Regions from separate parts of the Erwinia sp. GW821-FHT03D09 genome, predicted to be linked through region 2. Evidence: predicted binding sites of a transcription regulator. Region 2 holds the regulator's gene; the other holds the start of a gene.
The links. Region 2 encodes PurR, which represses purine synthesis genes. Its sites were predicted from a motif close to CANGCAAACGTTTGCNTG; they were not measured.
Positions count from the first base shown of each region.

Region 1 (4,515 bases), on a different contig from region 2:
CACACATCCCTAAATGAAACGGGCCAGCGATTGCCGGCCCGGGGTGAGGGGTTACTTACGGCGCCAGCTGGTACCGGCAGGGCCATCCTCGAGGATAATGCCCAGTTCGTTCAACTTGTCGCGGGCCACATCGGCCTGCGCCCAGTTCTTCTCTTTGCGCGCGTCGTTGCGCATTTTGATTAGCGCTTCGATCTCCGCCACTTTATCATCGCTGCTCTGCGCACCGCTTTGCAGGAACAGTTCCGGGTCCTGCTCCAGCAGGCCAAGCACGCCGGCAAGCTGGCGCAGACGGGCAGCCAGAGCATCGGCGGCGGTTTTATCTTCTGACTTCAGGCGGTTAACTTCACGCGCCAGGTCAAACAGCGCCGAGTAAGCTTCCGGGGTATTGAAGTCGTCATCCATCGCCTCGCGGAAGCGGGCTTCAAACGCTTCACCACCGGCAGGTGCTGCCGAAGCATCGGTATTACGCAGCGCAGTGTAGAGCCGCTCCAGTGCGGCGCGTGCCTGATTCAGGTTATCTTCACCGTAGTTTAGCTGGCTGCGATAGTGGCCGGACATCAGGAAGTAACGCACGGTTTCCGCGTCGTAATGTGCCAGCACGTCGCGCACGGTAAAGAAGTTATTCAGCGATTTTGACATCTTCTCGCGGTCAACCATCACCATGCCGGAGTGCATCCAGTAGTTCACATACGGGCCATCGTGGGCGCAGGTGGACTGGGCGATTTCGTTTTCATGGTGCGGGAACATCAGATCGGAACCGCCGCCGTGAATATCAAAGTGATGGCCAAGCTGTTTGCAGTTCATCGCCGAGCACTCAATGTGCCAGCCCGGGCGGCCGTTGCCCCACGGTGATGCCCAGCCCGGCTCATCGGACTTGGACATTTTCCACAGCACGAAGTCCATCGGGTTGCGTTTTACATCGGCTACTTCCACGCGCGCACCGGCCTGCAGCTGCTCCAGATCCTGGCGCGACAGCGAACCGTAGGTCGGGTCGCTGTCTACGGAGAACATCACGTCGCCGTTGCTGGCAACATAGGCGTGCTCACGAGAAATCAGCGTACTGACCAGCTCAATGATTTCATCAATATGACGGGTCGCACGCGGTTCCTGGTCCGGCGGCAGGATGTTTAGCGCGGCGAAATCGGTGTGCATTTCGGCAATCATGCGGTCGGTCAGTTCACCTATCGTTTCGCCGTTCTCGTTGGCGCGCTTGATAATTTTGTCATCAATGTCGGTGATGTTACGCACGTACTTCAGTGAATAGCCGAGGTAGCGCAGGTAGCGTGCCACCACATCGAACGCCACAAAGGTCCTGCCGTGTCCAATGTGACAGAGGTCATAAACGGTAATGCCGCACACGTACATGCCAACTTGACCGGCATGGATAGGTTTAAATTCCTCTTTTTGACGACTCAGGGTGTTGAAAATTTTTAGCATTGAGACATTCCATTTAGGCGTGTGCGGGGTTAATGATAAAAAAGATAATCTCGTATTCTGACGCATTTTTCATGCCAGCGCTACGCCAGGTATCGCTATAGCGCGGATGATGTTATGCAGCAGGGCTGACTCGCCATCACATTTTGTGATATAAGACCCGTCTGCCGCACGGAGCGGACATTTGTCCATTCCACCGACGCGCATTCTTAATACTCTAACCCTGACAGGATGAAAATATGGTCACTTTCCAGACTAACCACGGCGATATCGTAATCAAAACCTTTGATGACAAAGCGCCGGCAACCGTAAAAAACTTCCTGGAGTACTGCCGTGAAGGCTTCTACGACAACACCATTTTTCACCGTGTAATTAACGGTTTCATGATTCAGGGCGGCGGTTTCGAACCTGGCATGAAGCAGAAAAACACTAAAGACGAGATCCGCAACGAAGCGAACAACGGTCTGAAGAACACCAAAGGCACCCTGGCAATGGCGCGTACTCAGGCTCCTCACTCTGCTACCGCACAGTTCTTTATCAACGTTGCCGACAACGACTTCCTGAACTTCCGTGACGAAAGCCTGCAGGGCTGGGGTTACTGCGTGTTCGCTGAAGTGGTTGAAGGTATGGACGTGGTTGAGAAAATCAAAGCCGTTTCTACCGGCCGCAGCGGTATGCACCAGGACGTGCCAAAAGACGACGTGATTATCCAGAAAGTTACCGTCAGCGAGTAATAATGTCGCACACGCTGTTTATCGCAGATATTCATCTGTGTGTTGAGGAACCGGCAATTACTGCCGGTTTTCTTCATTTTTTACGCCGGGAAGCGCAGCATGCTGACGCCCTCTATATTCTTGGCGACCTGTTTGAGGCCTGGATCGGCGACGACGATCCGAATCCGCTACACGTCGAAGTCGCTCAGGCCCTGAGCCAGCTCAACATCCCCTGCTTCTTTATTCACGGCAACCGCGATTTCCTGGTCGGCAAACGCTTCGCCCGCACCGCAGGCATGACCCTGCTGCCGGAAGAACAGCTGCTGGAGCTGTACGGTAAGCGCGTGCTGATTATGCACGGCGACACGCTTTGTACCGATGACGTGGGCTATCTGCGTTTCCGTGCCAAAGTGCATCAGCCGTGGCTGCAAAAACTGTTCCTGGCCCTGCCGCTATTTATCCGCCAGCGTATTGCGGTGAAAATGCGTGCCGGAAGTAAGCACGCGAACAGCAGTAAAGATATGGCCATTATGGATGTGAACCCACAGGCCGTTGTTGCGGCAATGCATCGACATCATGCGCCAATCCTGATCCACGGCCACACCCATCGCCCGGCGGTCCATCAGCTGATGGTTGACGGCAATCCGGCCGAAAGAATCGTTCTGGGTGCCTGGCACGAGCAGGGATCGATGATCCGAGTCAGTGCAGAAGAGACGGCGCTGATTTCCTTCCCGTTCTGAATCAAAATTTTGCCCTGAGATGGCGTGATAATCCGCTACGCAACCGTTTTCCTTGCCGCTGACTCATGCTATTCTCTCAGCCCTTCCCATCGGGTAGCCCCAGGGTTACTACGGTGACGTTTTAAAATCACAGGAGTCAGCCCCGCATGTCATCTAACGCCGCACCGGCCCGCATTGCTATTGTTATGGGTTCCAAAAGTGACTGGGCAACCATGCAGTTTGCAGCGGAAATCCTCACCAGCCTGGACGTTCCCTTCCACTGTGAAGTGGTTTCTGCCCACCGTACCCCGGACAAGCTGTTCAGCTTTGCCGAACAGGCTGCGGATAACGGTTATCAGGTGATCATTGCTGGCGCAGGCGGCGCGGCTCACCTGCCGGGCATGCTGGCGGCCAAAACGCTGGTTCCGGTGCTGGGCGTGCCGGTACAAAGCGCGGCATTGAGCGGCGTAGACAGCCTTTACTCTATCGTGCAGATGCCGCGCGGTATTCCGGTTGGCACGCTGGCGATTGGTAAAGCCGGCGCAGCGAACTCGGCGCTGCTGGCGGCACAGATTGTTGCCCTGCACGATGCCGAACTGGCATCACGCCTGGCGGCATGGCGCCAGTCCCAGACCGATGAAGTGCTGAACAACCCGGACCCACGGGGTGAGGCATGAAACCGGTTTGCGTATTAGGCAACGGACAGCTTGGCCGCATGCTGCGCCAGGCGGGGGAACCGCTGGGGATCGCCGTTTATCCGGTCGGTCTGGATGCGGAACCGGAAGCGCTGCCGATTGCCGCCAGCGTGATTACCGCTGAAATTGAACGCTGGCCGGAAACCGCGCTGACTCGCGAACTGGCAGGTCATAACGCCTTTGTTAATCGCGATATTTTCCCGCAGCTGGCCGACCGTCTGACGCAAAAACAGCTGCTTGATCGGCTGGGCCTGGCGACCACGCCGTGGCAGCTACTTTCCTCCGCCGACCAGTGGCCGCAGGTGTTTACCACCCTCGGTGAACTGGCGATCGTTAAGCGCCGCACCGGTGGCTACGACGGACGCGGACAGTGGCGCCTGCGCGCGAACGAAACCGGCTCACTGCCGGAAGAGTGCTACGGAGAATGCATCGTTGAGCGCGGCATTAACTTCTCCGGCGAAGTGTCGCTGGTGGGCGCGCGCGGTCACGATGGGCGCACGGTATTCTATCCGCTGACTCATAACCTGCATCAGGACGGCATTCTGCGCACCAGCGTGATGCTACCCGTGGTCAACGCTGCCCACCAGCAGCAGGCCGAGCAGATGCTGTCAGCGATTATGAACGAGCTGAACTACGTCGGCGTGATGGCGATGGAGTGCTTCGTGGTACCGGAAGGCCTGCTGATTAACGAGCTGGCCCCGCGCGTCCACAACAGCGGCCACTGGACGCAGAACGGCGCTTCAATCAGCCAGTTTGAACTGCATCTGCGAGCGATCCTCGATCTGCCGCTGCCGAAGCCGGTCGTCAGCAGTCCGGCGGTCATGGTGAATCTGATCGGTACCGACGTGAATCTGGACTGGCTGCACCAGCCGCTGGTGCATCTGCACTGGTACGATAAGGAAGTGCGTCCGGGCCGTAAGGTCGGCCACCTGAATCTGTCTGACGTTAGCACCG
Region 1 is NZ_JBWKUK010000023.1:8,131-12,645, forward strand. It holds gene cysS (cysteine--tRNA ligase) at 52-1,437, opposite strand; gene ppiB (peptidylprolyl isomerase B) at 1,674-2,168, shown strand; gene lpxH (UDP-2,3-diacylglucosamine diphosphatase) at 2,171-2,887, shown strand; gene purE (5-(carboxyamino)imidazole ribonucleotide mutase) at 3,034-3,543, shown strand; gene purK (5-(carboxyamino)imidazole ribonucleotide synthase) at 3,540-4,515, shown strand, end outside.
Region 1: a site for PurR is predicted at 2,924-2,941, ahead of purE (5-(carboxyamino)imidazole ribonucleotide mutase). Genes of this name have one in related genera too.

Region 2 (4,515 bases):
ACATGACACGCACGGTGGTTTCTAGCGGTGATTCAATCCAGGTTGAAACAGCCAGACTGGCGATAAAGCACAGACCGAGCTGCAGCATATTTTGTAATGCGGCGGCTTTCCCCGTTGCCTGCGGGAACGGCAGCAGGGCGCTGGACACCACCACCGGATAAATTGCGCCACTGGCCATCGACATGACGCAGAACGGCGTGAGCAGACTGTACAAAGATGGCGCCTGCTGCTGTGCGGCAATAAATAGCACGATAACCCCCAGGCTAAAGCACAGCAGCATCCACGGCAGCAGCTGCCCGCCGGAGAAACGATTAAGCAGTGCACGGCAGCCAAAGCCACCAATCAGAAAGGCGATGGTCTGCGGCACATAGCTCAGGCCGATATCGGCAGGAGACAGACCCAGATTGCCGAGGATAAACGGTGAACCGGTCAGCCAGGCAAAGAAGCTGGCGGAGCAGGCGGCGAACACCAGCACGTTACCGCTGTATACCGGGGACTTCAGCAGCGTCAGGAAACCAGGGGCCGGACCATTGGGTGCCGCTTTCTCAGCGGATTTACGGCCAGAAAGGCGCAGCGTGGGGATCAGCAATATTACGCTAATCAGCAGCAGCGCGACAAAGATCGCTCGCCAGGAAAAATGTTCAAGTAGCCAGGCACCCAGCAGCGGTGCCAGCGCCGGTGAAAGCGCAACCAGCGGCATAATGGTGGCGAATACGCGTTTTGCCTGCTCGGCGCTGTAGCGATCGACAACCAGGGCCTGCCAGCTTACGGCTGCGGCACACACACCCACAGCCTGCAGGAAACGGAAAAACAGCAGCCACGGAGCGGAATGCACCCACATCATGGCAGCACAGCCGATAGCGAACATCCCCAGCCCCACCAGCAGCACGGGCTTGCGGCCAAGGCGGTCGGACAGTGTTCCCCAAATCAGCTGTGCGCAGGCGAAGCCGGCAAGGAAGATGCTCAGGCTGGCGCTGATAACGCCAGAACCGGTGGCAAGATCCTGCTGCATCTCACCAAAAGCGGGCAGGTACATATCGGTAGCAAGGAAACCCAGCATGCTCAGCATAGCCAGATAAACGATAAAGAATTTTGAAGGCATAGTTTACTCGTACAGGGCAGTTTTTTATCGCAGGGAGTGTAAAGGGATGCACTTACGCTTGTGAAACGCTAATATTCGTCAGTTCCATTGAAAAAATTTGCAGGCAAAGTGATGTGGTCAGAACATTCTCTGGAAGTGATTGAAGCCGTTGCCAGAACTGGCAGCTTTACTGCCGCAGCGGCTGAGCTTCACCGCGTGCCTTCTGCGGTAAGCTATACCGTACGCCAGCTAGAGCAGTGGCTGGCCGTCAGCCTGTTTGAACGACGCCATCGCGATGTGGTGTTGACCGAGGCCGGGCGAGTATTTAGCGAGGAAGGGCGTTTTGTTATCAAAAAAATGCTTGCCACGCGTCGCCGCTGTCAGCAGGTGGCTAACGGCTGGCGAGGTCAGATTAATATCGCCGTTGACCGCATTGTCAGACCGCAGCGTACCCGCCAGCTTATCGTCGATTTCTACCGTCATTTCCCCGATATGGAACTGCATATCTTCCCTGAGGTGTTTAACGGCGTGTGGGATGCGCTGGCGGATGGCCGCGTTGATGTGGCGATTGGTGCCACCCAGGCTGTGCCGGTCGGCGGACGCTTCGCCTTCCGCGATATGGGTAGCCTTAACTGGCGCTGTGTGGTAAAGGCGGGGCATCCCCTGTTGCACCAGACAAGCCCGCTCAGCGACGATCTGCTGCGCGAATGGCCATCGCTGACGCTGGAGGACACGTCGCGATCGCTGCCAAAGCGTAATACCTGGACGCTGGATAATCAGCGTCGGCTGGTGGTTCCTGACTGGGACAGCGCGATTGACTGTCTGCGGGCCGGACTGTGCGTCGGCATGATCCCGGGGCACTTTGCCCGGGGGTGGATCGCAGAAGGGGGCGTTGCGGAACTGACGCTGGCAAACCCGTTCCCGATCAGCCCATGTTGCCTGAGCTGGTCGGAACAAAGTGCGTCACCGGCGCTGAACTGGCTGCTCGATTACGTCGGCGACAGCGATACGCTTAATGCTGAATGGCTGAGTGAACCGTCCGCCTGAGCGAACGGGATTAGCGGCGATAGTCGCGGAACGGGCCGTCGGCAACGGAGCGCCGTTCAATCAGGGACGGATGAACTTCAATGGTCTGCGGTTCTTCACGCTTGCTGGTGATGCGATCGAACAGCATATCAAACGCGGTTTCTCCCAGCCTTTCTTTCGGCTGATGCACCGTGGTCAGCGCCGGTGTGAAATAGCGGGCGTTGCGCACGTTATCATAACCGATCACCGAAATATCCTGCGGAACGCGCAGGCCCATCTCATCTGCGGCACAAATTGCGCCCATAGCCATCACGTCGCCGCCGCAGAAGATGGCAGTAGGGCGCTGTTTCTGCCCCAGAATCTGCTGCATGGCGCGATAACCGGATTCAGGTTCAAAGTCGCCCTGGACCAGCCACTCTTCGCGCAGGGTAATCCCGGCTTCGTTCAGCGCTTTGAGGAATCCGGCATGGCGTCCGCCGCCGGTGTTGCGCTCCAGCTGTCCAGGAATGGCACCGATATCACGGTGACCACGCTCAATAAGATAACGCCCGGCCAGATAGCCGCCTTCAAAGGCGTTATCCAGTACTGTATCGGTGAAATCACCGCGCGATTCGCCCCAGTCCATCACCACCATCGGGATATTGCGGTGGTCTTCCAGCATCGAGATTAATGAATCCGGATACTCAGAGCACATTACCAGCAGCCCGTCCACGCGCTTCTGCGCCATCATCGACAGGTAAGCCTGCTGTTTGTGCAGGTCGTTGTGCGCATTCCCAAGGATCAGGGTATAGCCTTTGGCAAAGCAGCGGTTTTCCACGGCTTCAATAATTTCGGCAAAATAGGGCGCTTCGCTGGATGTTGCCAGCAGGCCGATGGTTTTGGTGTGGTTAACCTTCAGACTACGTGCCACGGCGCTGGGGGAATAGTGCAATTCCTTAATTGCTGCCCACACGGCTTCACGAGTCTCTTCGGCTACAAAGCGCGTTTTATTAATTACGTGGGAAACCGTGGTTGTTGAAACCCCGGCTCGCTTTGCCACATCCTTAATTGTTGCCATTAAACTTATGCTCCTGGTGTTATCGTAACTATTTGATAACAGGTTGGTTAAACGTTTGCCTGGGTGCGGCCTTTTCCCGCCAGACCAAAGTGGTTTAGATGTTGCCGCAACGGGTCGGAAAGGGGAAAAAATCGTCCGTAGAGTGACTGCAGAGCTGGCAAAAACCGTTTCCGCTGCTGTTGCGCAACGGAAAAGAGGAATTCTAACAAGGCTGCGCAGAGAAAACGAGATTTTTACGGGGAACTGTGAGAAAATCTTTGTGCATACATTTTACAGGGTTATTAAGGAGAGACGATGAGTACCGATCTGAAATTCTCACTGCTGACCACGGTGGGTGCGCTACTGATGATTATTGCATTTAGCTTCACGGCTATTCTGTACTAAGAAAATCGGGAGGAGCATGGCTCCTCCCGATTAGCAATGAGTCCTGACGGTCCGCGTTGCGCAATCAGCGAATCGTTTTCGGCGTCATCATTCGGCGTGCACCAATGTAATGCTCCTGCCAGTAATCATCGCCCAGCGTGCTTACCTGAATATCTTTGCCGGTTCTCGGTGACTGAATGAATTTCCCACCGCCAAGATAAACGCCAACGTGATCGGCAGTACCGCGTCCGCTGATGCGGAAGAACACCAAATCGCCTTTTTCCAGCTTGTCGCGTTTGATTGGTGCAGCATCACGCAGGTGATACATCTCATTCGCCGTGCGCGGGATCTTAAACTTCACCAGGTCTTTATAGGCGTACCACACCAGGCCGCTACAGTCGAAACCGGTCGAGGGTGAGGCGCCGCCCCACTGGTAGGGTTTACCTAACTGGCCCATCAGCTTGTTCATCGCTGTTTCACGCGCTTTCTGATAGCGTGCGCGGTGTGCCTTGCTCAACTTCAACGGCGATTCAGGGGACTCAACTTCACCATTCTCGATAGCGCGCAGCGTGCCTTTCTTACCTTTTTTCGTCTGCAAAGAGGCGAGACGCTCGCGACCATAGCGCTTTTTCTCCATCTTGCCGATGCGGGTGGTTTTCACTTCGCGTGAAGCGGTGGCTTCCTGGCTCTTCTTCAGTTTTGCCTTCTGGGTAGCAGAAACTTTGTTTTTCTTAAGCGCTGGCGCTTTGTTTTTTTTAATGAGAGGTTCTTTGACTTTCTTCGTGGCGGCAGCTTTCACCGGGCGACGCTTGCGGCGTTCATCTTTACGCGCAGAGTTGTGGTCAACTTTATGTTGGTTAGCGTTAACGGGAGCATGAGGCGATGCATGCGCCATATTAAAGAACAGCTGGGCAAGGGCCAGCATGCTAAGCGTGATGATTAAACGCAACGTTCCCATTAACAGTTAAACTCAGTGTAATGACCGCAT
Region 2 is NZ_JBWKUK010000001.1:99,608-104,122, forward strand. It holds gene punC (purine nucleoside transporter PunC) at 1-1,102, opposite strand, end outside; gene punR (DNA-binding transcriptional activator PunR) at 1,214-2,128, shown strand; gene purR (HTH-type transcriptional repressor PurR) at 2,139-3,164, opposite strand; gene cydH (cytochrome bd-I oxidase subunit CydH) at 3,459-3,548, shown strand; gene AC07U6_RS00545 (C40 family peptidase) at 3,613-4,476, opposite strand.